Thermochromatium tepidum ATCC 43061: one gene and its partner. The protein of the gene in region 1 interacts with the protein of each later gene in a pairwise test. Links are inferred from orthologs where the notes say so. Each region holds a gene or a part of one and is shown on either strand. Other genes may lie near its edges.

Evidence for each region.
Region 2: the proteins of uvrA (region 1) and uvrB interact in binary tests that used the Escherichia coli proteins (3 or more experiments, as listed by UniProt). The link is inferred for Thermochromatium tepidum ATCC 43061 from one-to-one orthologs.

The regions. Positions count from the first base shown.
Region 1 is NZ_CP039268.1:491,922-506,716, reverse strand. What follows is about bases 1,320-4,643. They hold uvrA (excinuclease ABC subunit UvrA), read right to left. Parts: upstream 4,340-4,643; coding sequence 1,520-4,339; downstream 1,320-1,519. Other genes in these bases: mazG (nucleoside triphosphate pyrophosphohydrolase), read right to left, coding at 4,346-4,643; E6P07_RS02350 (hypothetical protein), read left to right, coding at 1,320-1,478. In the rest of the region: E6P07_RS02360 (serine/threonine protein kinase), read left to right, coding at 1-301; E6P07_RS02355 (hemerythrin domain-containing protein), read left to right, coding at 424-972; more of E6P07_RS02350, read left to right, coding at 1,179-1,319; more of mazG, read right to left, coding at 4,644-5,149; E6P07_RS02335 (DUF1810 domain-containing protein), read left to right, coding at 5,522-5,971; E6P07_RS02330 (GIY-YIG nuclease family protein), read left to right, coding at 5,961-6,419; E6P07_RS02325 (TrkH family potassium uptake protein), read right to left, coding at 6,854-8,299; E6P07_RS02320 (sensor domain-containing diguanylate cyclase), read right to left, coding at 8,315-10,201; E6P07_RS02315 (SUF system Fe-S cluster assembly protein), read right to left, coding at 10,709-11,137; Fe-S cluster assembly protein SufD, read right to left, coding at 11,137-12,501; Fe-S cluster assembly ATPase SufC, read right to left, coding at 12,498-13,250; Fe-S cluster assembly protein SufB, read right to left, coding at 13,367-14,795. UniProt on the Escherichia coli protein: The UvrABC repair system catalyzes the recognition and processing of DNA lesions. UvrA is an ATPase and a DNA-binding protein. A damage recognition complex composed of 2 UvrA and 2 UvrB subunits scans DNA for abnormalities.
Region 2 is NZ_CP039268.1:1,399,694-1,414,123, reverse strand. What follows is about bases 4,314-7,272. They hold uvrB (excinuclease ABC subunit UvrB), read right to left. Parts: upstream 6,823-7,272; coding sequence 4,804-6,822; downstream 4,314-4,803. Other genes in these bases: E6P07_RS06460 (pyridoxal phosphate-dependent aminotransferase), read left to right, coding at 6,944-7,272; E6P07_RS06470 (glutaminyl-peptide cyclotransferase), read right to left, coding at 4,314-4,807. Also shown: kdsB (3-deoxy-manno-octulosonate cytidylyltransferase), read left to right, coding at 1-263; E6P07_RS06485 (2-isopropylmalate synthase), read left to right, coding at 1,119-2,669; E6P07_RS06480 (uracil-DNA glycosylase), read left to right, coding at 2,662-3,378; E6P07_RS06475 (sulfur globule family protein), read left to right, coding at 3,594-3,953; more of E6P07_RS06470, read right to left, coding at 4,049-4,313; more of E6P07_RS06460, read left to right, coding at 7,273-8,134; E6P07_RS06450 (sodium-translocating pyrophosphatase), read right to left, coding at 8,419-10,458; E6P07_RS06445 (FAD:protein FMN transferase), read right to left, coding at 10,639-11,727; E6P07_RS06435 (polyprenyl synthetase family protein), read right to left, coding at 11,921-12,889; rplU (50S ribosomal protein L21), read left to right, coding at 13,150-13,464; rpmA (50S ribosomal protein L27), read left to right, coding at 13,478-13,735; Obg family GTPase CgtA, read left to right, coding at 14,131-14,430. UniProt on the Escherichia coli protein: The UvrABC repair system catalyzes the recognition and processing of DNA lesions. A damage recognition complex composed of 2 UvrA and 2 UvrB subunits scans DNA for abnormalities.

The DNA of each region.
Region 1 (14,795 bases):
TTTTCGCGGCGGTCAGGTCGGTCCCTGGACCGATGTCTATGCGGTCGGGGCCAGCATCCGCACCTGCATGGACGGTCGCACGCCCCAGCCGGCACCGGAGCGCCAGAAGGAAGACAGGGTCGTGCCGGCCGTCGAGGCCCTTAAGGATCGCTATCCCGAGTTCCTGCTCAAGGCGGTGGACTGGGCGATGTCGATGGATCCGGAGAAGCGCCCCCAGGATGCCGAGGAGCTATTGTTCGCCCTCCTGCCGCACATCGACGACCCGCGCTTGGAGCGGATACGCAAGGGCGACACCGGCTGAGCGGAACCCAGGTCAGTGCATCCGCACCGAATATTTCTGCCGGCGGGGCTGGACGATACCGAACCGGACGACATCGAAGGAGGGTAGGATGCACAAACGACTCTATTCAAGAGGGTTAAGCCATGCACGCCATCATGACGCGACTCGGTCAGGATCATGCACGACTGCGGCGGGTACTCGACCTGCTTGAGTCCTTGCTCGACCGTTTTCACGAGGGCGACGAGCCGGACTACGCGCTGATCGATGCGCTCATCGAATACATGGACTGCTATGCCGACATCGTCCACCACCCGACCGAGGATCTGATCTTCCGGCGTCTGATCGACAAGGGCGTCGAACCGTCTGAGGTCTTCGGTATCCCCATGCGTCAGCACCCGGGTCTAAGCCGCCTGACCAAGGACTTCCGCCAGTCGCTGCGGATGATCCTCAGCGAGGAGGTGCTGCTGCGCGAGGACGTGGAGGCCGCCGGTCGTGCCCTGATCGGCAATCAGCGTGGTCATCTGATCCAAGAGGAGCGCGAGGCCCTGCCATTGGCGCTCAAATACCTGACCGAGGCCGACTGGATCGAGATCGAGTTGGCCGCTCCAACCCTGGATCCGGTGTTCGGGGCGCCTGATCCGCGGCACTTCAGGGTGCTCTATCGTCAACTTATCGAGCAAGTGCGACACTGACCCTGTCCGCTGGATCTCAAACCGCGACCCAGACCCCTCGCTTGATCCAGCGGCTCTACTGTTTGCAGAGGTACGAGTAGATACACCGTATTCGCCAAGCCTGGAGGTTTTTTATGAACGAAATTGGTTTGTCTAGCAACATGCCGTCGATCGGCGCAACCAGGTCCTATCCGTCGCCGCGGGTTGACTCCGGGTCCGACAGCCCCTTGACCAGCCCTGGTGTAACCCCATCGACGCTGGATCGCGGCCCCAGCTCGACGTCTCCGACCCAGGGTCCATCCAGCGACACCCTCTCGATTTCTTCGGACGCCTACCGTCTACAGCAAACCGGCGCGCCTACGACCGAGACCCTCGATTCCAGGTCGTACAACGGCCTGGATTCCGAGCAGGCGATCGCCCTGGCGCGGACGACTCGGGAGACGATGGTGCTCAATCCCCAGCTCGCTTTTCAGGCGCAGGCCAGTCAGATGAGCGCACGGCAGGTGACCAACGCCCTTGGGGCTTGAGGCGATGGAGTCTGCCGCCGAGTCACCCGGTCGCTGAGCGACTACCAGCCGCGCTCCAACAGGGGGCGCAGAAAACGCCCGGTATAAGACTGCTCCACGGCGGCGAGGGTCTCGGGCGTACCGACGGCGACCACCTGTCCGCCCCTCTCCCCCCCCTCAGGCCCTAGGTCGATGATCCAGTCGGCGGTCTTGATGACATCGAGATTGTGTTCGATCACCACCACGGTGTTGCCCTGATCGCGTAGCCGATGCAGCACCGTGAGCAGATGCCGGATGTCGTGGAAATGCAGCCCTGTGGTCGGCTCGTCGAGGATATAGAGCGTGCGCCCGGTGTCGCGCCTGGAGAGCTCGCGGCTGAGCTTGACGCGCTGGGCCTCGCCGCCCGAGAGGGTGGTCGCGCTCTGGCCGAGCTGGACATAAGACAGACCCACGTCCATCAGCGTCTGGAGCTTGCGGGCGATCGCTGGCACCGGGGCGAAGAAGTCGAGCGCCTCCTCGACGGTCAGGTTCAGCACCTCGTCGATGGACTTGCCCTTGTAGCGGATCTCCAGGGTCTCGCGGTTATAGCGCCGCCCGCGACAGACCTCGCACTGCACATGCACATCGGGCAGGAAGTGCATCTCGACCCGGATCACGCCATCCCCCTTGCAGGCCTCACACCGCCCGCCCTTGACATTGAAACTGAAGCGCCCGGCGTCATAGCCGCGCGAACGCGCCTCGGGGACGGCGGCGAACAGCTCGCGCACCAGATTGAACAGACCCGTATAGGTCGCCGGATTGGAGCGCGGCGTGCGACCAATGGGGCTCTGGTCGATGTCGACCACCTTGTCGAAGTGCTCCAACCCCTCGATGGCCCTATGCGGTGCAGAGTTAAGACTGGCCCCGTTGAAATGACGCGCGACCACCGGAAACAGGGTGTCGTTGATCAGGGTCGATTTGCCTGACCCCGAGACGCCGGTGATACAGCACAGGGTACCGACAGGGATCGCGACATCGATCCCGCGCAGGTTGTGGCCGCAGGCCCCGAGGATCCGCAACTGGCGTGCGGGGTCGTTGGGCGTGCGCCGGGCGGGGATCTCGATCCGCAGTGCGCCGGACAGATAGCGCCCGGTCAAGGAGTCTGGGTTGGCCGCGATCTCATCCGCCGTGCCCTGGGCGACGACCTGACCGCCATGTGCGCCCGCGCCTGGCCCGAGATCCACCACCCAGTCGGCGGTGCGGATCGCCTCTTCGTCGTGCTCGACGACGATCACGGTGTTGCCCAGGTCGCGTAGATGGGTCAGGGTCTTGAGGAGTCGGGCGTTGTCGCGCTGGTGGAGTCCAATCGAGGGCTCATCCAGGATATACATGACACCAACCAACCCGGCCCCGATCTGACTCGCGAGCCGGATCCGTTGGGCCTCGCCGCCCGAGAGCGTCTCGGCGCGGCGTTCGAGCGTCAGATAATCGAGCCCGACATCGACCAAGAAGCGCAATCGGGTAGCGATCTCGGTGATGACCGGGGCGCCGATCGCGCCGCGCTGCCCCGGCAGATCCAGGGTCTCGAACAGACGCAGCGACTCGCCGACCGGCATCCGCGCGATCGCCGGCAGGTTGTATCCGGCGATGAAGACATGACGCGCCGCCTCGTTCAGGCGGGTGCCCCCGCAGTCCGGGCAGGGTCGCTGCGAGAGATAGCGCGCCAGTTCCTCGCGCACCGTATTGGAATCGGTCTCGCGATAGCGCCGTTCCATGTTGCGCAGGATGCCCTCGAACACCTGTGGTCTGGTGTTGCCCTTGGGGTGTGGGAGCTGGACCCTCTCCTGGCCACTGCCATAGAGGATCACCGCGCGCACCGGTTCGGGCAGCTCGACCCAGGGGGTCTCGACATCGAAGCCATAGTGCGCGCCAAGCGCGCGGATCAGCTGGAAATAATAGGCGTTGCGCCGATCCCAACCGCGTACCGCACCGCCGGCCAGACTCAGTTCCGGATGCATCACCACCTTGGCGGGATCGAAGAAGAGTTCTACCCCCAATCCATCGCAGGTCGGACAGGCCCCGGCTGGGTTGTTGAACGAGAACAGACGCGGCTCAAGCTCCGGCAGGCTATAGCCGCAGACCGGACAGGCGAACTTCGATGAGAACGTCAGCTCGGGGCGTTCGGGTTCGTCGATCCAGCCGACCTGGGCAATGCCACCGGAAAGGTTGAGCGCAGTCTCGAACGACTCGGCCAGACGCAACGCCAGATCCGGGCGTACCCGGAAACGATCGACGACGATCGCGATGTCGTGTTTCTGCCTCGGGTCCAACTCGGGCGGCGACTCCAGCTCATAGACCTGTCCATCGATGCGGACGCGCCCAAAGCCCTGGGCGCAGAGCTCACCGAGCAGGCGCTGATACTCGCCCTTGCGCGCGGCCACCACGGGCGCCAGCAGCATCAGCTTCTCGCCCTCGGGCAGTGCCAACACCCGGTCGACCATCTGGCTGATGGTCTGGGCGTCGAGCGGCTCACCGTGGGTCGGGCAGTGGGGTTGGCCGACACGTGCGAACAGCAGGCGCAGATAGTCGTGGATCTCGGTGATGGTGCCGACGGTGGAGCGCGGATTGTGCGAGCTGGTCTTCTGTTCGATGGCGATCGCCGGGGACAGACCCTCGATGTGGTCGATGTCGGGCTTCTCCATCATGGATAAAAACTGACGCGCATAGGCCGAGAGCGACTCGACATAGCGCCGCTGTCCCTCGGCATAGAGGGTATCGAAGGCGAGCGAGGACTTACCCGAGCCAGACAGCCCAGTCAGTACGATCAGGCGCTCGCGCGGCAGGTCCAGATCGATGTTCTTGAGGTTGTGGGTGCGCGCGCCGCGCAAGCGGATCAGGTGCATGGGTGCTCAGCCGCGACGCTCGGTGGCCTTGGCGAGCGTCCACTGACGCTCCATCTCGTCGCGGGTCTCCGGGCTCGGTTCGAGGCCCTGTTCGCGCAGTCCACGCTCGACCTGGGCGAAGCGCTGCTCGAAGCGCCGGTTGGCGGCGCGCAAGGCCTGTTCGGCCTCCACGCCTAGATGGCGGGCCAGATTGACGCAGGCAAACAGCAGGTCACCGATCTCGTGGATGCGCTCGCTCGGGGTGGCCTGATCGGTCAGGGTCGCGCGACACTCGGCGAGTTCTTCCTCGACCTTGGCCAAGACGGCCAGGGGCTCATCCCAATCGAACCCAACCCGTGCCGCACGGCGCTGGAGCTTCTCGGCGCGCACCAGGGCCGGCAGGGTGCGCGCGACACCGGCCAGTGCCCCGGGTTCATCGACCCGGGTCTGGGCGCGTTCGGCGGCCTTGAGTCGTTCCCAATGGTCCAGGACGGTCGCCGCGTCTGCCAGCTCGAGCGTACCAAAGACATGGGGGTGGCGCCGGATCAGCTTGGCGCAGACCGACTCGACCACATCGGCGAAGGCAAAATGCCCACCCTCCTCGGCCAGGCGTGCATGGAAGACCACCTGGAGCAACAGATCGCCGAGTTCATCGCGCAAGGCGGTCATATCCTCGCGCTCGACTGCCTCGGCGACCTCATAGGCCTCCTCAAGGGTATAGGGCAGGATGGTGCGAAAGGTCTGCTCCAGATCCCAGGGGCAGCCGTTCTCAGGATCGCGCAGACGCGCCATGATGGCGATGAGTCGATCGATCGGCGGGGTGTCGGTCATGGAAGCCCGTGGTGATGCAAAGGCTTGACGGTTGGGAGACGGTATCACAGCGTAACGAACTCCGCTAAGCTTGGCGCGATGGGCCGACTCTCCCAACCCCCTCAAGTCCCCGGAAATTATAGACACGCCTTTTGAAGCCTTTGGAGGCGTTTGTTGTGCCGGCCCTTGAGCGCCTGAATCGGTGCGATATGGCCGAGGGCCTTTGGCGGAAGGTGTTGGTCATAGACCTGACATAACGCTTGATGGTCTGGGTTAGCCACTTGGCAGAGCGGCACACCCTGCTGGTGAGAGCTTTGATGAGGACTGGGAACGCTGCCGTCGCCTGCCCGCGTGCCGTGTGCAGGCGGGCAGGCTGGAGTAGGAGACAGCCGGATGAGCAACACCGCCCCTGACCTGAACCGCTTCGTCGAGGCCCAAGGTGACATCTACGCCCAAGCGCTGGCTGAACTGCGCGCCGGTCGCAAACGCTCGCACTGGATGTGGTTTGTCTTCCCGCAGATCGCTGGGCTCGGATCAAGCACGATGGCGTGCCGTTATGCCCTCCGCGACCTGGACGAGGCGCGGGCCTATCTGAACCATCCAATCCTTGGGGCGCGGTTGCGCGACTGTGCCGAGGCGCTGTTGGCCATCGAGGGGCGATCAGCACGGGAGATTCTAGGATCGCCGGACGACCTGAAGCTGTGCTCCAGTGCCACGCTCTTTGCCCAAGTTTCGCCGCCGGGGTCGGTGTTCCATCGGCTGCTGGAGCGGTATTGTGGCGGGCAACCTGATCGGTTGACGCTGGAACGCCTGTCAGCTGGATCCCGGCATGATGAGCGATGACCGTGGCACCTATCTGGTCCGGCTGATCCCCGAGCACTCGGGGCCGGTGCGCATCGGGCGGCTTGGCACCCTGATGCTCACCGGCGGGGAGCTGCTCTATGTCGGCAGTGCGCTGGGTCCGGGCGGACTGGCGGCGCGCTGTCGTCACCATGGGCGAGTGACCGCACGGCCGCACTGGCATCTGGATTCTCTGCGTCCGCACTGTCGTGTTCCGGGTTGTTGGGTCGCACGCGGACTAAAGCGGCGCGAGCATGTCTGGGCGCGCTTGCTCGGGACCTTGCCGGGTGCCTCATGGCCACTGGCCCGCTTTGGGGCGAGCGACTGCGACTGTCCGGCGCATCTGATCCGGCTGGAGCAGAGACCGGAGACGACGACGCTCAGTGTGCTGTTGGGCGTTCCGCTGGTGTGGCGGGCAGCGCGGGATCGATTTGAGGAATCTCAAGGATGAGGAGACATCGATGGAAATCGCCCTGTGACCGCTCGAAGTGCTCGACGCCGAGACCGAGCCTAAACCCAGCCTCGAAGACGAGGGATCGCCCACGGATGGGTGCGCATCATCCGCACCTGTCGTGTCCGAGGCGTCTGTGCCGGCAGACAGGCGCGTCGAGCGGTCTTGAAGAGCGCGCCCGCCCGTCCTGCTCACTGTCCCGCTTCAGCCGCCCCGTTCTGTTGCCCCCTCCATCGACGGCGACAACCAGTCCCCGGCCATTGCGCGCGATCGGCTGGCGAGCGTTCGTAAGGATTGGGGTCTGAACGTCGCGTGCGCGGTACGGGCCGGCAACGATCATGATCACACCGTGCCGCCCTGGCTGAAGGCACTCGCCGATGTGAGCGCGGCAATGACAGAACAGTCATCTCATCTATCGACCGAGTGCTCCAAACTCAATGCCGCCAGAAGGCCGGAATGAAGAGGATCAGCAGGGTGAAGATCTCCAACCGCCCCGCCAGCATCCCGAAGATGCCCAGCCACTTGACCACCGGATCAACCGTGGCGAAGGTGACGGCGACCTCGCCGAGCCCGGGCCCACAGAGGTTGACCGTGGTGAAGACCGCGCCGACGGCCGATTCCAGATCCAGCCCAGCGGCCATCATGGCCACTGTCAATAGCAGACAGGTCGCGATATAGAGCACATAGAAGCCCCAGACCGACAGTAACACCTCCTCCTGGATGAGACGGCGCCCGATCTTGACCTCCAACACGGCGTGCGGATGGATGAATTGAAACAGCTGACGGACGCCGAGCTTGGCCAGCAGTATCACCCGCAAGACCTTGATTCCACCTGCCGTCGAGCCACCACAGCCACCGATGAAGGAGAGGATGACCAGCACCAAGGGGATGTGCAGCGGCCAGTCGCTGAAGGTCGCGGTGCTGAATCCGGTGCTGGTCAGGATCGAGACGACCTGAAAGGTGCCATGGCGAAGCGCCTGCCAACCATCGGCATAGACACCGATCCAGTAGAGGCTGGCTGAGACGAAAAGCGCACCACCGAGGGCGATCAGGCCGAAGGCCCGGGTCTCCGGGTCACGCAGATAGGCGCGCACATCCTGGTCGTGCCAGGCGACGAAATGGACGGTGAAGTTGATCCCGCCTGCGAGCATGAAGACGATGGCGATCGCCTCGATCAGCGGGCTGTCGTAGTACCCTAGACTGGCGTCATGGGTCGAGAAGCCGCCGGTGGCCACGGTCGTGAAGGCATGGCCGACGGCATCGAAGGGGGTCATCCCGGCCAGCCAGAAGGCCAGCGCGCAGGTGACTGTCAGGCCGAGATACAGCGACCAGAACGCGCGCGCCGTCTCGCCGATGCGGGGGGTCGGTTTTTCATGCTTGGTCAGACCCGAGGCCTCGGCCCGGTAGAGCTGCATCCCGCCCACGCCCAGCAGCGGCAGGATGGCCACCGCCAGTACGATCACGCCCATACCACCGAGCCATTGGATCTGCTGACGGTGATAGAGGATCGAGGGCGGCAGCTGGTCGAGTCCGTCGATGACGGTCGCGCCCGTGGTGGTGAAGCCTGAGATCGACTCGAAGACCGCATCGGTCAGGTTCAGATGCAACCCGAAGATGAAGGGCAGTGCGCCGAACAGCCCAAGCAGCGCCCAAAACAAGGCCACGACGAGAAATCCATCGCGCACTGACAGCTCGTTGTCGCAGTGATCGTTCGGCCACCACAGCAGCAGACCAACGCTTGCGGTCAGCACCAGCGAGGCAAGGAACACCCACCACTCGCCATCCTGGTCGACGAGCGCTAGGATGAGCGATGGCACAAAGCTCAGGCTGTAGAGCATCAATAGCAGGCCGAATAGCCGGATGAGGGCACGCCAGTGCATGGTTTTTACCGTGTGTTATCGAGCCTGTAGCAGGGCGGCACTTTTAATAGTTGCTGTTTTCGTCCTGCCACATCTCAGGCGCAAAGCGCAACACGCGGTTTCGTCCTTGGCTCGATACAGGGCCACATCGGCATATTTGACCGTCTGCCAGAAGGTCTCGCTGTCTTCGGGAAACAGGGCCACCCCAATCGAGATCGTCTTCCTCAGTTCACCACCCGCGACGCGGAATTTGTACCCTTCGACCGAGGCGCGGATCTTTTCGGCCACCTTCAGGGCCGCGTCCCCACTGGTATCGGGCAAGAGGATCAAGAACTCTTCGCCACCGAAGCGAACGACCAGATCCGAGGCGCGGACACTCTGTTGCAACAGCTCGGCGAGAGACTTGAGGACCGCATCTCCAGCGTCATGTCCGTGGGTGTCATTGACCATCTTGAAATAGTCCAGGTCCAGCAACAGAACGGCCAGACTGGTGTGTCGACGCCGGGTCGTCGCAATCAGGGTCTCAACATATTCCTCGAGGAAGCGCCGATTGTGCAATCCGGTCATGGGGTCATGCAGGGCGGATTGACGCAGGGTCTCGGTCAGTCGTTTGGCCTCGAGGACCGGCGCCATCTCCCGGATGAACATCAGGATGTAGGGCGTCTGCAGCGCCAGGCAGCTGGCCGTGCTCGCGGGCGTGACCAGCTGTACCAAGGCGCCGATGACCCCCGATTGAATGATCGGTACGCAATAATGGCGACGTGGTTCGCCCCCCTTAGCCTCTGGGATGAAGGCCGTACAGATGTGCTCCTGAGTGAGCCCATCGACCACATGTCCGGCCCGGCGGGCGCGACAGCGTTCGCTGCGCACCAGGATCTGTGGATCGCACCACCGACAGCTGCAGCTGCCCTCACCGTCGACGCAGATCACCTGCAGGTGTCCGTTATCCAGGGTCTCGTAAAACGAGTATTCGCGCAGGCCGAAACGCTCGGTCAGCAGACGTCCGAAACGGTCGTAGATCTCATGCTGGCGCTCATCTTCCTCGATGGTCGCCTTGAAGGTCGCGGCGTCCGCCAAGCTGTTGACCATGTCGATGGTGGCCTCGAGCTGATTGTCGATGCCGCTTGGCATGCGCCCAGTCAGTTCGGTGACCCTGTCCATGATGCGCGCCAAGCCTTGTTCCAGATGCTCGAGCAGCCGATTGACATGGGCGGCGATAAGTCCGATATCGTCCTTGGTGCGCTGCGTGACTCGCACCCTAAACTGGCCCTTGATCGCCCGTTGCACCACCTCGCCGATCTCGCTGGCGGTCTCGCCGACTGGCAGCATCAACCGGCGGGCGCCGAAGATCGCCAACAGCGAAAACAGCCCGACTGTGACCATGATGCCCACCACGTTGGTGAGCGCATGGTTACGCAATCCGGACAACAGCAGTTCAATCGTGATGGCACCCAGGACATCGCCTTCGTTCACCTGGTGGCATTGCAGACAATTCGGCGTCCCTTGAGAACTGGCGATATAGGGGATGGTGCCGCGAAACACCGGCTCACCCATCTCGTCGACCAGACTGAAGCGCGGCTTGCCATCGCGTAGGACCTGTAGCTCGATGCGGTCGGCCAGCATCTCGCGTTGCAGCCCTTCACCAAACTGTCTGCTCACCAAGGGCGAACGGATCACCCGCGCCGTGCTTGATCCCTGGATCTCCATCAAACGCTTGAGGAATTGCTCGCGTTTACCGATGGTGCCATTGATCATCGACTCGGTCAGATGCACACGGACGATCTCGGCGGCGGTTTTGACATGGGCCGTCGATGATGTCAGCGCAAACGAGCGGAAGGCATAGAGTGAGATGATCACCAACGCCGCTAGGATGCTCGCTGCCAAGGCGATGAAGAGGAGGGTCATCTTGCGATTGAGCGTCATCTGCTTTGTATCCTAATGGCGATGGCGGACCCCCCGTTTATGTGGAGGACCGGGGAGGGGTATCCCCTGAAAGCCAGGGATGATCGGGTGATCCATTTAGGCGGTCTGGGTGGGCCGGCGTCAAGGGCTTGAGTCCAGTCCCCGTGATCGTCGACGCAGGATTCCTGGATCTCTTGGCTGAAGGATGCCGTGCGGGGAACGTCAGGGCTCAAGCAGCACCTGGAACTTGAGCCTTGACTAGGGTGGGCGAGGGCGTGGGCAGACGGCGGATCTCGCTCACCAAGGAGGTGAACGGTTCCCGATCCATTAAGTTGACCCATCAAGACCCTCGGGCCAAAAGGCTGCCACACGCCTTGAGCGGTCCGTGAACGCTAGGGCGATTTCAAGCCCTGGCCCTGTCAAGGTGGGTCTCGGCAAAACGGGTCGGCGGCTCTGTAGGGGCGCCGTAAGGCGCGATCCACATCTTAAAGGGCCGGATTAATCTATTTGGCGGGTGTCTGAGGCGACTTACATCAACCCAAGCTGCAAGCGCGCCTCGTCGCTCATGTTGTCGGCGCTCCAGGGTGGATCCCAGACCAGTTCAACCCTGACCTGCCCGACACCCTCGACCTGTTCCACGGCGCGCTTGACCATCAATGGCATCATCCCGGCGACTGGACAGCCGGGGGCGGTCAGGGTCATCTCGATCGCCACATCGCCCTTGTTGTCGATGTCGATGCGATAGATCAGGCCCAGGTCATAGAGATTGATCGGGATCTCGGGGTCATGGACGCGGCGCAGCGCGGCGATGATCGGCTCGCGCAGTTCCTCGGGGTCCAGGCGCGCCACTGGGACCTCCTGGTCTCCGGCCTCCAGTGCCGCCCGTTCTTCTCTCTCCGCGGCGTCCGGTCTTTGTTGATCTCGGCCGAAACCGGCAAAGCGGGCCAGTCTGTTCATCACGTCCTCCGCGAAACATCAGGCGCAGGCTCAAAGGCCCCATCGTCGGATGCGCCTGAGCCACTCCCCTCATCCAGCCGTTGTTCGATCACCGCGGCCACCTGCCCACGCACGGCCTCGCTCCCCAACTGGTCGATGATCTCACCCGCAAAGCCGAGACATAGCATCCGCTGCGCCTGGGCCGCGTCGATGCCGCGCGAGCGCAGATAAAACAGCAGCTCGGGCTCGAGCTGGCCGACCGTGGTGCCATGACTGCACCTGACGTCATCGGCCTGGATCTCGAGCTGGGGTTTGGTGTCGATCTCGGCCTGCTCGGAGAGTATCAGATTGCGGTTGGACATGGCCGCATCGCTCCCTTGGGCGCCCTTGGCGACCAGCACCCGTCCATCGAACACCGCCCGCCCCTGCCCGATGAGCAGCCCCTTGAAGCCCTCCGCGCTGCGACAGTGTGGGACGGCGTGCTCGATGTCGAGGTGGTAGTCGAGCAACTGACCATCGCCGGCCAGATAGAGCCCCTGCAACACGGCCTCAGCATGCTCGCCCCGAAAACGGGTGTTAAGCTCGGTGCGCGCCCAGCGGGCGCCCAGACCGATGTGGAGACCCGCGTAGTGGCTGTCGGCGTCCTGGACCACATAAACACCAGCGAGATGGAAGGCGTTGTGCCCCTCCATCTGTAACCGTTCGTGTCTGAGTCGGGCCGCGCGCCCGAGCGCGACCTCTATGACCGCATTGGTGCAGTAGGGTGAGGCGCCCAGGCCGACATAGCGTTCGATCAGGGTCGCCTGGGCACCGGCCTCGAGCTGCACCAGATGGCGCGGCTGGGCGACGCGCGGCTCATCCAGCCCGACCGAGAGCTGGATGAGTTCGAGCGGGCGCTCAAGCCGCACCCCGGCACCCAGCCATACCACCAGACCATCGTCGAGTCCGGCGGTATTGAGCAGGGCGAAGTAGGCGTTGGATTCACCGCGCACCGCATCGAGCCGATCGCGCAGGGATTCGGGATCGCGCCCGAGCCAGTCGCGCAGTCCGCCAACCCGCGCCCCGTCCGGAAGCTCATCCAGGGCCGAGAGCTCGGGGGCGAAACGGCCATTGACCAGCACGACGCGATGGGCGTCGAGGCCCGGGATCAACACCGCCGCGAGGTCCTCGGGCCGAACCGCGCTCGGCGGCGCGTCGATGGCCCGGAACCGCTGTTCGAGCAGACCCTTGAGGCTGGTGTAGCGCCAGGCCTCCTGTTTGGAATGCGGCAGCGCCTGGGCACTCAAGCAGGCACGCGCCTGCTGGCGACGCTCCTTGAGCCAGTCCGGGCCTGCATCCGGCGCCGGCAACCAGTGTTCGAGACCCTGAGCCAAGGGGGCGTTCATGCGGCCAGCTCCGCGTCGATCCAGCCGTAGCCCTTCTCTTCCAGCTCCAGCGCCAGTTCCTTGCCACCCGAGCGGATGATGCGACCCTGCGCCAGGACGTGCACATAGTCCGGCTGGATGTAGTCGAGCAGACGCTGATAGTGGGTGACCAGGATCATGGAGCGCTCGGGCGAGCGCAGGGCATTGATGCCCTCGGCCACCCCGCGCAGGGCGTCGATGTCGAGCCCCGAGTCGGTCTCGTCGAGGATGGCAAGCCTGGGTTCCAAGAGCGCCATCTGGAAGATCTCGTTGCGCTTCTTTTCGCCCCCCGAAAAACCGACATTGACCGGGCGTTTGAGCAGGGATTCGTCGAGATGCAGGACCCTGAGCTTGTCCTTGATCAGACGCAAAAAGGCAACGGCGTCGAGTTCGGGCTCGCCGCGCGCCTTGCGCAGGCTGTTGAGCGCGGCCTTGAGGAAGGCGGTGTTGTTGACGCCCGGCAGCTCGACCGGGTACTGAAAGGCCAGAAAGAGTCCGAGCCGGGCCCGCTCCTCGGGTTCGAGCGCGAGCAGGTCCTGTCCCACGAAGGTCACGGATCCGGCGGTGACCCGATAGCCCTCGCGTCCCGCCAAGACGTGGGACAGGGTGCTCTTGCCCGAGCCGTTCGGCCCCATGATGGCATGGACCTCGCCCGACCCGACCTCTAGATCCAGCCCCTTGAGGATCTCTTGATCACCCACGTTGGCCCGCAGGCCCTTGACAGACAGCATCACAGCTTCTCCAGCAATCAATTCGACGGGCACCAGGCATGAGAGGCTCAAACCGCAAAGGACGCCCAGCACACGGCGTCTCGATCCTTTGCACCCGGTGCGGTTCAACACCGTGCTCAGCCGACCGCACCCTCCAGGCTGAGGCTCAGGAGCTTCTGGGCCTCGACCGCAAACTCCATCGGGAGCTCGTTGAAGACCTCCTTGCAGAAGCCATTGACGATCATCGACACCGCGTCCTCTGCGCTCAGACCGCGCGCGCGACAGTAAAAGAGCTGATCCTCGCTGATCTTGGAGGTGGTGGCCTCGTGCTCCATCTTGGCCGTGGGGTTCTTGACCTCGATAGCAGGCAGGGTGTTGGCGCTGCAACGGTCGCCAATCAGGAGCGAGTCGCACTGGGTGTGGTTGCGCGCCCCCTCGGCGCGCTGGCCGATGCGTACCAGCCCGCGATAGGTCTGGACCCCCTCGCCCGCCGCAATGCCCTTGGAGACGATGGTCGAGCGGGTGTTCTTGCCGAGATGGATCATCTTGGTGCCGGTGTCGGCCTGCTGACGCCCCTTGGTGACCGCCACCGAGTAGAACTCGCCGATCGAGCCGTCACCGCGCAGGATGCAGCTCGGATACTTCCAGGTGATGGCCGAGCCGGTCTCGACCTGGGTCCAGGAGATCTTGGAACGCGCGCCCCGACAGTCGCCGCGCTTGGTGACAAAGTTGTAGATGCCGCCGCGCCCCTCGGCATCGCCCGGATACCAGTTCTGCACCGTCGAGTATTTGATCTCGGCGTCTTCCATCGCGATCAGCTCAACCACAGCAGCATGGAGCTGGTTCTCGTCGCGCTGAGGCGCCGTACACCCTTCTAGATAGCTGACAGAGCTCCCGGCCTCGGCCACGATCAGGGTGCGCTCAAACTGGCCCGTGTTGCGGGCATTGATCCGGAAATAGGTCGAAAGCTCCATCGGACAGCGTACCCCCTCAGGCACATAGACAAAGGTGCCATCGCTAAACACCGCCGCATTGAGACAGGCATAAAAATTGTCGGTATAGGGCACAACCGTGCCGAAATAACGCCGGACCAACTCAGGATACTGCTGCAACGCCTCGGACATGGAACAGAAGATCACCCCAGCCTCGGCCAGGGTCGCGCGAAAGGTGGTCGCCACCGAGACGCTGTCAAACACCGCATCCACGGCAATCCCAGCCAGCGCCTTCTGTTCCTCAAGCGGGATGCCGAGCTTGTTGTAGGTCTCAAGCAGCGCCGGGTCGATCTCATCAAGGCTCTTGGGACCGTCCTTGGGTCGCTTGGGCGCCGAGTAATAGGAGATGGACTGAAAGTCGATCTGGGGATACCGGACCTTCGCCCAGTGGGGCTCGTCCAAGGTCAGCCAGTGCCTGTAGGCCCTCAGACGCTGCTCGGTCATGAACTCAGGCTCGCCCTTGCGCATGGAGATGGCCCGCACCACCCCCTCGTCCAACCCCGGCGGTAGGGTGTCGGACTCGATCTCGGTCGTAAAACCATGCGCGTATTCCGACTTGACGATCTCTGCAACA
Region 2 (14,430 bases), 900 kb from region 1 along the record:
CCAGCTCGGTCGATTTTCTGCGTCACATCGGACTCTATGCCTATCGGGCCGCCTTTCTCGACCAGTTTGTCAGGCTTGCGCCCTCACCGCTGGAGATCGCCGAGTCGCTCGAACAATTGCGTGCACTCTGGCATGGCGCACCCATCCATGTCGGGCTGGCCGTCGAGACGCCCGGACCTGGTGTGGATACAGCCGACGACCTGGGGCGTGTGACAGAGTTTCTGTCGTCCGGACGGGCATCGCCCGTGCCGTCGCTCGGATAGAACAGCGGACGCGAGACCGAGAGCCGGGTCTGAACCTCCAGAGACATCGCCGCCTCAACCGATCCCAGCTGGCTGGAGTGCCTCCAGGCGGCCCGGAGGCCCTCTCGCTCAGCACTCCAAAGATCAAAGGGTCTGGTTGACATCCTCCCCCGCCTAAAGCCGGGGGATTCCTGCGGCGCTCATCCCGGCATCGAGCCCGGATGGGTCGCTTCGGTGGGTTCCTACTGCTGGCGGCAGGACTGCGCCTGCCCACCTGCCCGCGCGCTGCGCGCGGGCAGGTGGCTGGTCGCCGTTCGGCATCACTCGTATTTGTAAGGCTTGGATACGTTGCATAGGTAAATATGCGGGTCGCCGTCTTCCTTCGCCTCATCCTGTGGTGGTGCGCCGATCTCCATCGTGCGCCAGTATATCGAACAGCAGCAGACACCACATCGATCGTCCAAGGGACGCCTACGGTGCCCGTGCGATCCTTCAACGGCCTGAAGGCCGAGGCGTGTCGCGCACCAGGTCAACAGTTTGGCAGTGCGGTTGATCAAGCCCGCGATGGATCTTACCGGTTCATGCGCAGGTACCGTCCGTCCCTGCGCCCAGGCGCGCCGGCCTTCGCTTATGCTGTCGGCGAAACGCACCGAGACCACCCGCGGTTCCTCGATACGATCCGATCAGGACGATGGGCGTGTCGAAGCGGAGCCGTGCGCGATCATGCCAATCGGGCGTCATTGGAGTTGGCCCCCGGCGGCGAATGCGGCAGGATTAGCAGCAAACCGGGCCGAACTCAAGCACCGGCACTTGCCGATCGCCAGAATAACCCACAGATTCACACCAACGCTGATCACGGATCACAGAGACCCCATCATGAGCGCCAAAGACCATCTAATCATCTTCGATACCACGCTGCGCGACGGCGAACAGAGCCCAGGCGCCTCGATGACGCGCGACGAGAAGGTACGCATCGCCAAGGCGCTCGAAAAGCTCAGGGTCGATGTCATCGAGGCTGGCTTCCCGATCGCCAGTCCGGGCGACTTCGAGGCGGTCAAGGCCGTAGCCGAGACGATCAAGGATAGCCGGGTCTGCGGCCTGGCGCGGGCGCTCGACGCCGACATCGATCGTGCTGGCGAGGCGCTCAGACACGCCAATGCCGGACGCATCCATACCTTCATCGCCACCTCGCCCATCCACATGGAGAAGAAACTGCGGATGACCCCGGATCAGGTACTGGAACGGGCCGTCTACGCCGTCAAGCGCGCGCGCAACCTGATCGACGACGTCGAGTTCTCGCCCGAGGATGCGGGACGCTCCGAGATCGACTTCCTGTGCCGGGTGCTGGAGGCGGTGATCGACGCCGGCGCGCGCACGGTCAATATCCCCGACACCGTTGGCTACAACATCCCGGATCAATTCGGCGCGTTGATCGCCACCCTGCGTGCGCGGATCCCGAATGCCGACAAGGCGATCTTCTCGGTCCACTGTCACAACGATCTGGGGCTGGCGACGGCCAATTCGCTCGCTGCCGTGCGCAACGGGGCGCGCCAGGTCGAGTGCACCATCAACGGGCTGGGTGAGCGTGCCGGCAACGCGGCGCTGGAAGAGATCGTGATGGCAGTCCGTACCCGTCGGGATCTGTTCGACTGCGACACCCGGCTCGACACCACCCAAATCATGAACTGCTCGCGCCTGGTCTCTGGCATCACCGGATTCGCGGTCCAGCCAAACAAGGCCGTGGTCGGCGCCAATGCCTTCGCACATGAGTCCGGCATCCATCAGGATGGTGTCCTCAAGCATCGCGAAACCTATGAAATCATGCGCGCCCAGGACGTGGGTTGGAGCGAGAACCGTATGGTGCTCGGCAAACACTCGGGCCGCAATGCCTTCCGCGCGCGTCTGCAGGAGCTGGGCGTGGTGCTGAGTTCCGAGGAAGAGCTGAACGCCGCCTTCGCCCGCTTCAAGGAGCTGGCCGACAAGAAGCACGAGATCTTTGACGAGGATCTCCAGGCCCTGGTGACCGAGGCCACGCTAGAGACGGCCAACGAGCGCGTCAAGCTGATCTCGATGCGCGTCTGTTCCGAAACGGGCGAGACCCCGAGCGCATCCCTGGTGCTCGCGCTCGATGGCGAGGAACGTTCGGGTACGTCCGCCGGCAGTGGCCCGGTCGATGCGACCTTCAAGGCGATCGAGGGGATCGTCCAGAGCGGTTCGACGCTCAAGCTCTACTCGGTCAACGCCATCACCAGCGGGACCGATGCCCAGGGCGAGGTCACGGTGCGGCTAGAAAAGGGCGGTCGCATCGTCAATGGCCAGGGCGCGGATACCGACATCCTGGTCGCCTCGGCCAAGGCCTATATCAACGCCTGCAACAAGATCCTCCATCCGGCGAAGCGCGCCCATCCGCAGGCGTCCGATGTCTAAGCGACCACTGGAGGAATGGCGTCGCCGCGCCTATTTGGAGGCCATGGGCGTGAGCCTCTGGGAACGTCGTGCGCCCTCGTTCGCCAGCCCTAAGGCGATCGAAGCCAAACCGGTTTTGATCGCGCACACCGAGACGGTGGACCCGATCGAGCGTATGGACTGGGACGCCCTCGAGGCCGCCGTGCGTGACTGTCATGCCTGCCGACTCTGGGAGACACGCACCAAGACCGTCTTTGGTGTCGGCGATCGGCACGCGGATCTGATGGTCATCGGTGAGGCGCCAGGGGCAGATGAGGACAGCCAGGGCGAACCCTTCGTTGGGCGGGCGGGGCAACTACTAAACAGGATGCTGGCGGCGATCGGCTTCAGCCGCGAGCAGGTCTATATCGCCAATGTGCTCAAGTGCCGTCCGCCCGGCAATCGCGATCCCAGGCCGGACGAGGTGCTGGCCTGTCAAGCCTATTTGCAGCGTCAGGTGGCATTGATCGAACCCAGGGTCATCCTCTCCGTAGGGCGGGTCTCAGCCCAGTATCTGCTCAAGACCGACACCCCGGTCGGTCGACTGCGTGGTCGCTGGTTCGAGCATGGTCCGACGCACATCCCGGTGCGCGTGACCTATCACCCGGCCTATCTGCTGCGCTCACCCGAGCAAAAGGCCAGGGTCTGGGACGATCTAACAGAGGTCCGGCGGTGGCTGTGGCCTTGCTGAGCGGCGACGGGCGTGTCTTGACTGGCTTGGCCAGTCTTCAAACAAGACCAGCCAGAACCAGGCTAGACATTTCGATCATCATCATCTATGATTTTTATCAATTCGATCGTTAAATAAAATTTCTTATTTAATCATTTTCTAATATAGACTTTACCCGTGGTCGATGCAGTTCTGGCCACGCTTGCTGCCAACGACAAAATGATCGGAGATAACAGATGAAAAAGCTTGCTACTGCTGCTGCCGTCGCCGCCCTGTTGGGCGTTTCCGCTACTGCCTCTGCCTGGTGGGGTCCGCGCTGGGGCGGACCGGGCTGGGGTAATAGCTGGGGTGATTGGATGGATGACTTCTTCGGTGATGGTTACGGCGACTTCAACCTGAGCATGAGCGGCGGCGGTCGTGGTTACGGTCGCGGTTGGAACCGTTACTATGACTACTATGGTCCCTGGTGGGGCTATCCCTATGGTTGGGGCGGCTATCCCTACTATGGCGCCGGCTATCCTTACGCCTTCCCTTATGCCGCTCCCTACGGTGCACCCGTTGCTCCGGCGGCTCCGGCTCAGTCCGAGTCCAAGTAAGCCCGACACCAAGCTCGATGAAAAAGGCCAGGCATAATGCCTGGCCTTTTTCTGTACGCCCGGCACGGGCGCACTCTTATCCCGATTTCAGGAGCTCATTCCTTGATGAGGATCTCGTAGAGTCGGGGCCAGTATTTGCCAGTGACGAACAGGTGCCCGGTGCTTGGGTCATAGGCGATGCCGTTTAGGACCGCTTCTGGGCTTGATCGCTCATCGGGTGGATAGAGCCTGCTCAGGTCGAGTGTGGCGGTCACCTGTCCGGTCTCGGGTGCGATCTGCACCAGATGATCGCTGCCCCAGACGTTGGACCAGAGTCTGGCCTCGATGTATTCGAGCTCGTTGAGCCGATACACTGGACGCGCACCGAGCCTGACCTTCAGCCGGCGTATGACCTGCCGGGTCTCGGGATCGAGAAAGCGCAGCTCGTCCGTGCCGTCGCTCATGATCCAGTGGCGACCATCTTGGGTCAGACCCCAGCCCTCACCCTGGTAGCTGAAGGTCTCCAGTCGCTCGAAGGTCCGGGCGTCATAGACGATCCCCAACCGCTCGCGCCAGGTGAGCTGAACCAGGCGCCCTTGCCAGACACTAAGCCCCTCGCCAAAGAGATCGTCGGCGAGCCGGAACTCCTGCTCTATGCGCCCGGTGTCGAGATCGATTCGCCGTAGGGCCGAGCGACCATACTGGCCGGTGCTCTCATAGAGCCAGCCATCGCTGAAGACCAAGCCCTGAGTGAAGGCCGTCGGGTCATGCGGATAGCTCGCCACCACCCGATAACCGAGTACGACGGGTGGTTCTGCCAGACAGAGACCCCATCCCAGCATCATCGCTACGGCCAGACTGGGTCTAGGCTTCATGCCGCCAACCCCTGTCTCTGCAAGGCGCGGATCTGGTCGCGGATGGCGGCGGCCTGCTCGAACTCCAGATCCTTGGCGTGCTGGTACATCTGTTTCTCCAGCGCCTTGATGCGCTTGGCCAACTGTTGGGGCGTGAGGCGACCATATTCGGCCATCTGCTCGGCGACCTTGGCATATTCACGCGCCGGCAGCGGCGCGCCAGGGGTATGGGCCTCCAGGATATCGGCGACCGCCTTGCGGATGGTCTGGGGCGTGATGCCCCGGGCCCTATTCGCCCCGATCTGCTTGGCGCGGCGGCGCTCGCTCTCCACGATGGCGCGTCGCATCGACTCGGTGACGCGGTCGGCATAGAGGATCGCCTTGCCGTTGGCATTGCGCGCCGCCCGCCCGATGGTCTGGATCAGCGAATCGGTCGAACGCAGAAAGCCCTCCTTGTCGGCATCCAGGATCGCGACCAAAGACACCTCGGGCATGTCCAGACCTTCGCGCAGCAGATTGATCCCGACCAGCACATCGAAGACCCCGAGTCGTAGATCGCGGATGATCTCGACCCGCTCGACGGTGTCGATGTCTGAGTGCAGATAGCGGACCCGGACGCCGTGCGCGTCGAGATACTGAGTGAGATCTTCGGCCATGCGCTTGGTGAGCGTCGTCACCAGCACCCGTTCACCGACGGCCAGGCGCGGACCGATCTCGGACAGCAGATCCTCGACCTGAGTCGACGCCGGGCGCACCTCGAGTTCAGGATCGACCAGACCAGTCGGGCGCACCAGCTGTTCAATCACCGCACCCGAGTGCTCGATCTCAAAGGCGCGCGGGGTCGCCGAGACATAGATGGTCTGCGGTTGACGTGCCCGGAACTCCTCGAAGCGGAGCGGACGGTTGTCGAGCGCCGAGGGCAGACGAAAGCCATATTCGACCAGGGTCTCCTTGCGCGAGCGATCGCCCCGATACATGCCGCCGAGCTGGGGTACGGTGACATGGCTCTCATCGATGATCAGGATCGCATCGGGCGGCAGATAGTCATAGAGGGTCGGTGGCGGCTCGCCCGGCTGGCGCCCAGAGAGATAGCGGCTGTAGTTCTCGATCCCCTGGCAGTAGCCGACCTCCAGCATCATCTCCAGATCGAACAGGGTGCGTTGCTCGAGCCGCTGGGCCTCGACCAGCTTGCCGTTGGCGCGCAACCACTCAAGCCGTTCCTTGAGTTCCGACTTGATGAGATCGACGGCCTTGAGGATGGTCTCGCGTGGCGTGGCATAGTGTGTCTTGGGAAACACGGTGTAGCGCGAGACCTGACGCCGTGCCTCGCCGGTCAGGGGATCGAACAGCGACAAAGTCTCGATCTCGTCATCGAACAGGGTGATCCGCAGCGCCTCATTGTCGGACTCGGCCGGGTGGATGTCGATCACATCGCCGCGCACGCGATAGGTGCCGCGCGCCAGTTCGATCTCGTTGCGGGTGTATTGCAGCTCGGCGAGTCGGCGCAGGATGGCGCGCTGGTCGATGCGCTCGCCGCGCTTGAGGATCAACACCATCTTCAGATAGGCCTCGGGATCGCCCAGACCATAGATAGAGGAAACGGTGGCGACAATGATGACGTCGCGCCGCTCGAGCAGCGCCTTGGTCGCCGACAGGCGCATCTGCTCGATATGCTCGTTGATCGACGCGTCCTTCTCGATATAGGTGTCGGTCGCCGGGACATAGGCCTCGGGCTGGTAGTAGTCGTAATAGGAGACGAAATACTCCACCGCGTTGCGCGGGAAGAACTCGCGCATCTCGCCATAGAGCTGGGCGGCGAGCGTCTTGTTGGGCGCGAGGATGAGCGCCGGGCGCTGCACCTGGGCGATGACATTGGCGATGGTGAAGGTCTTGCCCGAACCGGTCACGCCGAGCAGTGTTAGACCAGCCTCGCCGTCGTTTAGGCCCTCGATCAGACGGCGGATGGCTTCGGGCTGATCGCCGGCCGGGGCAAAGGGACTGACGAGTTCGAAGGCGAGACTGGACGGATTGGACATGCCGGGAAACCTCGGGGCGGGTGCGGCGCTCGATTCGCGTGTCGGACAGCCTGGGATTCGTTATTATTGTGAGTCCTCAATCACGAATCCAGCCATCAGCGCCATCCAGGTATTCTGCTCCATGACCATCAAGCTCGCTGCCCGTGTCCAATCCGTCAAACCCTCTCCGACCCTTGCCATCACTGCCCGCGCCGCCGCACTGCGTGCCGAGGGTCGCGATGTGATCGGGCTCGGGGTCGGGGAGCCGGACTTTGATACCCCCGAGCACATCAAGGCCGCAGCCGTCCACGCCATCGAGTCCGGTTTTACCAAATACACCGCCGTCGATGGTACGCCAGAGCTCAAGCGTGCCATCGTCGCCAAATTCAAGCGCGAGAATGGTTTGGACTACACACCGGAGCAGATCCTGGTCTCCTGTGGCGGCAAGCAGAGTTTCTTCAATCTAGCCCAGGCACTGCTCGATCCGGGTGACGAGGTCGTGATCCCGGCACCCTATTGGGTGTCTTATCCAGACATGGTGTTGCTGGCTGGTGGCGCGCCTGTGTTCATCCAGGCGGGTGCGGCGCAGTCGTTCAAGATCACACCGGCCCAGCTCAAGGGGTCGATGAACGACAAGACCCGGCTGGTGGTCATCAATAGCCCATCCAATCCGACCGGGATGATGTATAGCCGTGAAGAGCTGGAGGCGCTGGGTGAGGTGTTGCGTGATTTCCCAAAGGTGATCATCGCGACCGACGACATGTATGAGCATATCCGTTGGAGTTCGGCGCCCTTCGTCAACATCCTCAATGCCTGCCCGGATCTGGTGCCGCGGACCCTGGTACTCAACGGCGTATCCAAGGCCTATGCGATGACGGGCTGGCGGATCGGCTATGCAGGCGGACCGGCGCCCATCATCAAGGCGATGTCCAAGGTCCAGTCGCAGAGCACCTCCAACCCGACCTCGATCTCCCAGGTGGCGGCCCAGGCTGCGCTGGAAGGCCCGCAGGACTGTATCGGGATGATGGTCAAGGCGTTCATGGAACGGCATGACTTGGTGGTCGATCGGCTCAACAGGATCCCGGGCATCGAGTGTCTGCCGACCGATGGAACTTTCTATGTGTTCCCGAAGGTGCAAGCGTTGATCGAGCGTCTGGAGGGGGTTCACAACGATCTGGAACTCGCCGAGTTTCTGATCGAGAAGGCGGGCGTTGCTGTGGTGCCCGGTTCGGCGTTCGGGTTGGGTGGATATCTGCGGCTGTCGATCGCCACCAGCCGCGAGGTCCTGGAGCGGGCGCTGGATCGAATCGAGCAGGCGGTAAAAAACGCTTGACGCCGGTCGGTATGTACCGCACTATAAAGAGCTCATACCATTCCCTGGTAGCTCAGTCGGTAGAGCGGGTGACTGTTAATCACTAGGTCGGCGGTTCGAGCCCGTCCCAGGGAGCCAAACATAAGCATTGAAAATCCCCGTATCCAAAAGATGCGGGGATTTTTTATGCCTCAAAATCACTCGATCCGGTGCATTTCCGGATACTTGCCTCCAAAGCCACACTAGAGGCCCAAGGTCGGGGCGCGGCCCAGGCCGCGCCTCGTTTTACAGGGGCTGGGTTGCGATCAGAGCAGGGGCACCAGGAGCAGCGCCACGATGTTGATGATCTTGATCAGCGGGTTGATGGCCGGGCCGGCGGTGTCCTTGTAAGGGTCGCCGACGGTGTCGCCCGTGACTGCGGCCTTGTGGGGCTCAGAGCCCTTGCCGCCAAAGTTGCCCTCTTCGATGTACTTCTTGGCGTTGTCCCAGGCCCCGCCGCCGGTGCACATCGAGATGGCGACGAACAGACCGGTGACGATGGTCCCGATCAGCATCCCACCGAGCGCGCGGATCCCGGCGCCATCGCCCATCAGGATGTTGATACCGATAGCGACGGCGATCGGTACCAGGATCGGCAAGAGCGAGGGCACGACCATCTCCTTGATCGCCGCCCGGGTCAGCAGATCCACGGCGCGCGAATAGTCCGGCTTGGCCGTACCCTCCATGAGGCCCTTGATCTCGCTGAACTGGCGACGCACCTCGATGACCACTGAACCTGCGGCGCGCCCGACCGCCTCCATCGCCATGGCGCCGAACAGATAGGGTACCAGACCGCCGATGAAGAGTCCGATGATGACCGCCGGATCCGCGAGCGCGAACTGCTGGATCTTGCCGGCGACCTCCAGGTTATGGGTGTAGTCGGCGAAGAGTACCAGGGCCGCCAGACCCGCTGAACCGATAGCATAGCCCTTGGTCACGGCCTTGGTGGTGTTGCCGACCGCATCCAGTGCATCGGTGATCTTGCGCACCTCGCTGGGCAGGCCCGACATCTCGGCGATGCCGCCGGCGTTGTCAGTGATCGGACCATAGGCGTCGAGTGCGACCACCATCCCGGCCATCGACAGCATGGCGGTGGCAGCGATGGCGATGCCATAGAGTCCGGCGGCCAGATACGCGGCCCAGATGGCGGTACAGACCGCAAGCACCGGCAGGGCGGTGGACTTCATCGAGACCGCAAGGCCAGCGATGATGTTGGTGGCATGTCCTGTCTGCGAGGCGGCGGCCACCGACTGGACCGGCGGGTATTCGGTCGCCGTGTAGTACTCGGTGATGAACATGAGCGCGGCCGTCAGACCCAGGCCGATCAGGGCGCAGAATAACAGCGGCAGGAACTGCGACCAGCCCATGACCAGGGCGGTGATGATGGCGAAGAAGATGAAGGCCAGCCCCCCGGCGACCGCCATACCGCGATAGAGTGCATGCATGATCTTGCCGCCCTCGTTGGCCTTGACGAAGAAGGCCCCGATCAGTGAGGCGATGATGGAGGCGGCACCCAGTGCCAGGGGATAGGTGACATAGTTCATGGCCAGGCTGCCATCGGCCCCCTTGAACATCAGTCCCCCCAAGACCATGGTCGCGATGATGGTGACCGCATAGGTCTCGAATAGGTCGGCGGCCATGCCGGCGCAGTCGCCGACGTTGTCGCCGACGTTATCGGCGATCACTGCCGGGTTGCGTGGATCGTCCTCCGGGATGCCGGCCTCGACCTTGCCGACTAGGTCGGCGCCGACGTCCGCACCCTTGGTAAAGATACCGCCGCCGAGGCGGGCGAAGATAGAGATCAAGGAACCGCCGAATGCCAGTCCCACCAGGGCATGCAGCGCAGACTCATCGGCGCCCAGATATAGGAAGTAGCCGGCGACACCCAGTAGCCCTAGACCAACTACCAGCATCCCTGTCACGGCACCGCCACGGAAGGCGATGGCCAAGGCCGATTCGAGGCCATTGGTGGCGGCTTGGGCGGTCCGGACATTGGCGCGCACCGATACGTTCATGCCGATATAGCCGGCCAGGCCCGAGAGGATGGCACCGATGGCGAACCCACCCGCCGTAGCCAGACCAAGGAGCAGCCAGAGCACGATGAAGAGTCCTGCTCCTACTAGACCGATGGTGGTGTACTGACGATTGAGATAGGCGCGCGCGCCGGTCTGGACGGCAGCGGCGATTTCCTGCATCCGTTCGGAACCGGCGGACTGGGATGTGATCCAGGCCACGACCGCAAGGCCGAAGGCGATGGCCAGGCCCCCAGAGCCGATGGCGAGCCAAAGAACAAAGTCTGTCGACATACGTATCCCCCCGTTTATGGGTTATAGCGTTGGAGTGGGCCGATCAAGGGTGGCGGCAATCGCAACGTCTGAAATAAGGCAGCGGACGAACCGATATGCCGCCAAAAAACGGCACGGAACTTTAACACAAAGAATTTGCCCTGTTCCGCTCGGGCGGTGTCTAGGCTCGTCTTTATTTTGTCAATGCTCGGTAGGCGTTGCAGCGGCGGCGTCCAGATAGGTCTGGAACGCGCTCGACGCGATCCCCCGGAACGTCTCGCCCTCGCGCAGGATGAAATAGGCCGCGATTCCCTGGATCTCGGCCAGCGCCGGGCCGCGTTTCTCACCCAGAACCATGAGCGCTGTGGCCAGGCCATCCACGATCATTCCGACATCGCCGATCACGGTGACCGAGCCGAGTTGGCGATCGACCGGGGTGCCGGTCATGGGGTCGATTTCGTGCGAGTAGCGCTTACCGTCCTTCTCGAAGAAGTTGCGATAGTCGCCCGAGGTCGAGATCGCGCGGTCCGAAACCGCGATGACACGATGCACGGCACGGCGTTCGGGCAGGGGTTGTTCAATGGCGATGGCCCAGGGTTGGCCCTTGGCGTTAAATCCCTTGGCGCGGATTGTGCCGGCGATGGCGACCATGTAATCCGTGACGCCGCGCGACTCCAGCCACTCGGCGATTCGGTCAACGCCATAGCCCTCGCCGAGTGAGGAGAGGTCGATGTAGAGATCGCCGCGTGCCTTGCGCACGGCAGGCGGCGCATCGCGCAGCTCGAGCTTTTGATAGCCGATCCGTTCGCGCGCGGCCTGGATCTCAGCCTCGGTAGGCAGGTGGTCGGAGCGAGGCTCGGGACCGAAGCCCCAGAGATTGACTAGCGGACCGATGGTCACGTCATAGACCCCATTGGTCAGATCCGCGAGGCGTTGACCCTCGGCCATGACGGTAAGCAGATGCTCGGAGACCGGGATCCAGTCGGTGCTGGGATTGGCGTTGAGGCGTGACAGTTCTGAGTTCGGATCATAGGTTGAGATCTCGGCGCTGACTTCAGCGAGTATTCGGGTCAACTCAGGCTCCAGGGTCTCGGCACTCAACCCGACTGGTGGGCGGGCAATCTTGACCGAGTAATAGGTACCCATGGTCGGGCCGGATAGATCGATCATGGGATCAGCGCGTTCGGCACAACCGCTCAGGGCGACCAGCCAGATGATGCCCAATGCCGCCTGGGCGGCAAGCCCAAGCCCTGGGTCGGGGTTCCGACGGGGTGGATGATGAAAGCGCATCAGGCTCTCCTCGACGACCGAGATACGATGGAAGGCGTTATTGACGAAGACACAAATAAAAAAACCGGCCAAGGCCGGTTGATTGTATCTTTAGGAAATTTGGTCGGGGTGACAGGATTTGAACCTGCGACTTCTGCCTCCCGAAGACAGCGCTCTACCAAGCTGAGCTACACCCCGTGGATGATTGACGCCATCAATACGTGCGTGCGACGGCAAAATCCGCCAGCATGATGAGTGCGTCGCACGCGGGCGAGGCCGTTAGGGGTTTGAGTGCCTGCTTGGCCCGTGCCGCGTATGACTGTGCAAGCTGAATAGTGTAGTCGATTGCGTCGGTGGACGCAATCGCCGCCGTGACGGACTCGATGCGATCGCGTCCACCATGCACGATGGCCTCGCGCAGCAGGGCGCGCTGCTCGGGAGCCCCAACCTGCATGGCGCGGATGATCGGCAGGGTCGGCTTGCCCTCATCGAGGTCGTCGCCGACGTTCTTGCCCAGCTCGGCATTGTCAAGGCTGTAGTCGAGCGCGTCGTCTACAAGCTGGAAGGCGATGCCGAGACAGAGTCCGTATTCGCCGATGGCGTCCTCGATCTCGGGCGGCGACTCGGCAAGCACGGCACCGAGCCGGGTGCCGGCCTCGAACAGGGTTGCGGTCTTGCGGCGGATGACCTCCATGTAGCGCGCCTCGTCCGTGTCCGGATCGCGTTCGTTGAGCAATTGCAAGACCTCACCCTCGGCGATGCGGTTGGTCGCGTGCGCCAGCACTTCCATCACCCGCATGCTGCCAACCTCGACCATCATCTCGAACGAGCGCGAGTAGAGGAAATCGCCGACCAGGACGCTGGCGTCGTTGCCCCAGACCACGTTGGCGGTCTCGCGATTACGCCGCAGTTGTGAGCCGTCGACCACGTCGTCGTGCAGCAGGGTCGAGGTGTGGATGAACTCCACGATGGCTGCGAGATCGATATGGCGCTCACCGGTATAGCCGCAGGCGCGTGCGGCGAGTAGCACCGAGAGCGGACGCAGCCGCTTGCCGCCGCTGTTGACGATGTAATGCCCGATCTGATTGATCAGCACCACGTCGGATTGGAGTCGACGCAGGATCAAGGCGTCGACGGCCTTGGCGTCCTCGGCGACGGGTTGTCGAATCCTGGAAAGGTCCATGCGTGTCTAGGATCTATCGTGGAATGGCGGCGGATGCTAGGGGCGCGGATGAAGGACTGTCAAGCCAGGCATCCCACCCGTCAGCTTGGTGAAGGGTACGCAATTTGGCGACTCCGGTCGATGGCCGGCCGACATTTAGACAGTTGCAGACCATGATCCGATTCCGGCGTTGACCAAAGGGGAATTTTTTGATTAGATTGGGCACTTTGGTTCCGACGTCTAGGGTCGGCCCTATCCGAACAGCTGGGGATCTTCAAAAGATGTACGCGGTCATTCAAACCGGTGGCAAACAATACCGGGTTTCCGAAGGTGACACGGTCAAGATCGAAAAACTGACCGCCGAGGCCGGCGACAGTATCGATTTCGAACAGGTCTTGATGGTGGCCGATGGCGAGGATGTCAAGGTCGGCAAGCCCTATCTGGCCGGCGTCAAGGTGACGGCGACCGTCGAGTCGCACGGTCGCGCCAAAAAGGTCAGGATTATCAAGTTCCGTCGTCGCAAGCATTATATGAAGCGCCAAGGCCATCGTCAGTGGTTTACGGCGGTCAAGATCACCGGTATCAACGCCGGCTGAGGAGTCAGCATCCATGGCACACAAAAAGGCAGGCGGCAGTTCGCGCAACGGCCGCGATTCCGAATCCAAGCGACTGGGCGTCAAGGTCTTCGGCGGCCAACGGATCCGTGCAGGCGGCATCATCGTGCGTCAGCGCGGCACCCGCTTCCACAACGGCGTCAATGTCGGTTGCGGTAGGGATCATACCCTGTTTGCGCTAACCGACGGTGTGGTGAAATTCGTGACCAAGGGTCCGAAGAACCGCAAGTTCGTCATCGTTGAGAACGCCTGAGCGCACTCGCATCGGTGCGCGGCCTGCCGCAACAGCCCTTTAAGGGCCCTTGCGGCCTGTCTCGATCGGGCTGTGCGCGCCGCTTGCGAAGCCTCGTCCCATGGGCGAGGCTTTTTCTTTTTCGAGATCAACACGGTAAACAACCCTCGACTGAAGTCGAAGGCTTTATTGTAAGACGCAGCAAACATGGTTGACCGCATCCCCAACATTGGGCGTGTTTACAGCCGCCCTTGGCAGCGGGGCTCCACTGCCAATCCGGGCCAGGTTTCGACTGGCGTTGCAGTCTGCGTGCGCCCGGAGACCACACTTGCGGTGCATTATACACCACATGGCGCACTTCGCGCGCCCGCAATTCCTCCCGCGGCTCAAGTCGCGGGTTTCCTTGCGGAGGGTCTATGAAATTCGTCGACGAGGCCGTGATTTGGGTCGAGGCCGGCGATGGTGGGGACGGCTGTGTGAGCTTTCGCCGTGAGAAGTACCTCCCCAAGGGGGGGCCGGACGGCGGTGATGGCGGCGACGGCGGCAGCGTCTATCTGATCGCCGACAACAACATCAACACCCTGGTCGATTTTCGCTATCTGCGCAGGCATCGCGCCGAGCGCGGTGAAAACGGCAAGGGCAGACACATGACCGGACGCAGTGGGCGAGATCTGCTGGTTCCGGTTCCGGTCGGTACCCGCGTCTTCGATCGGGCG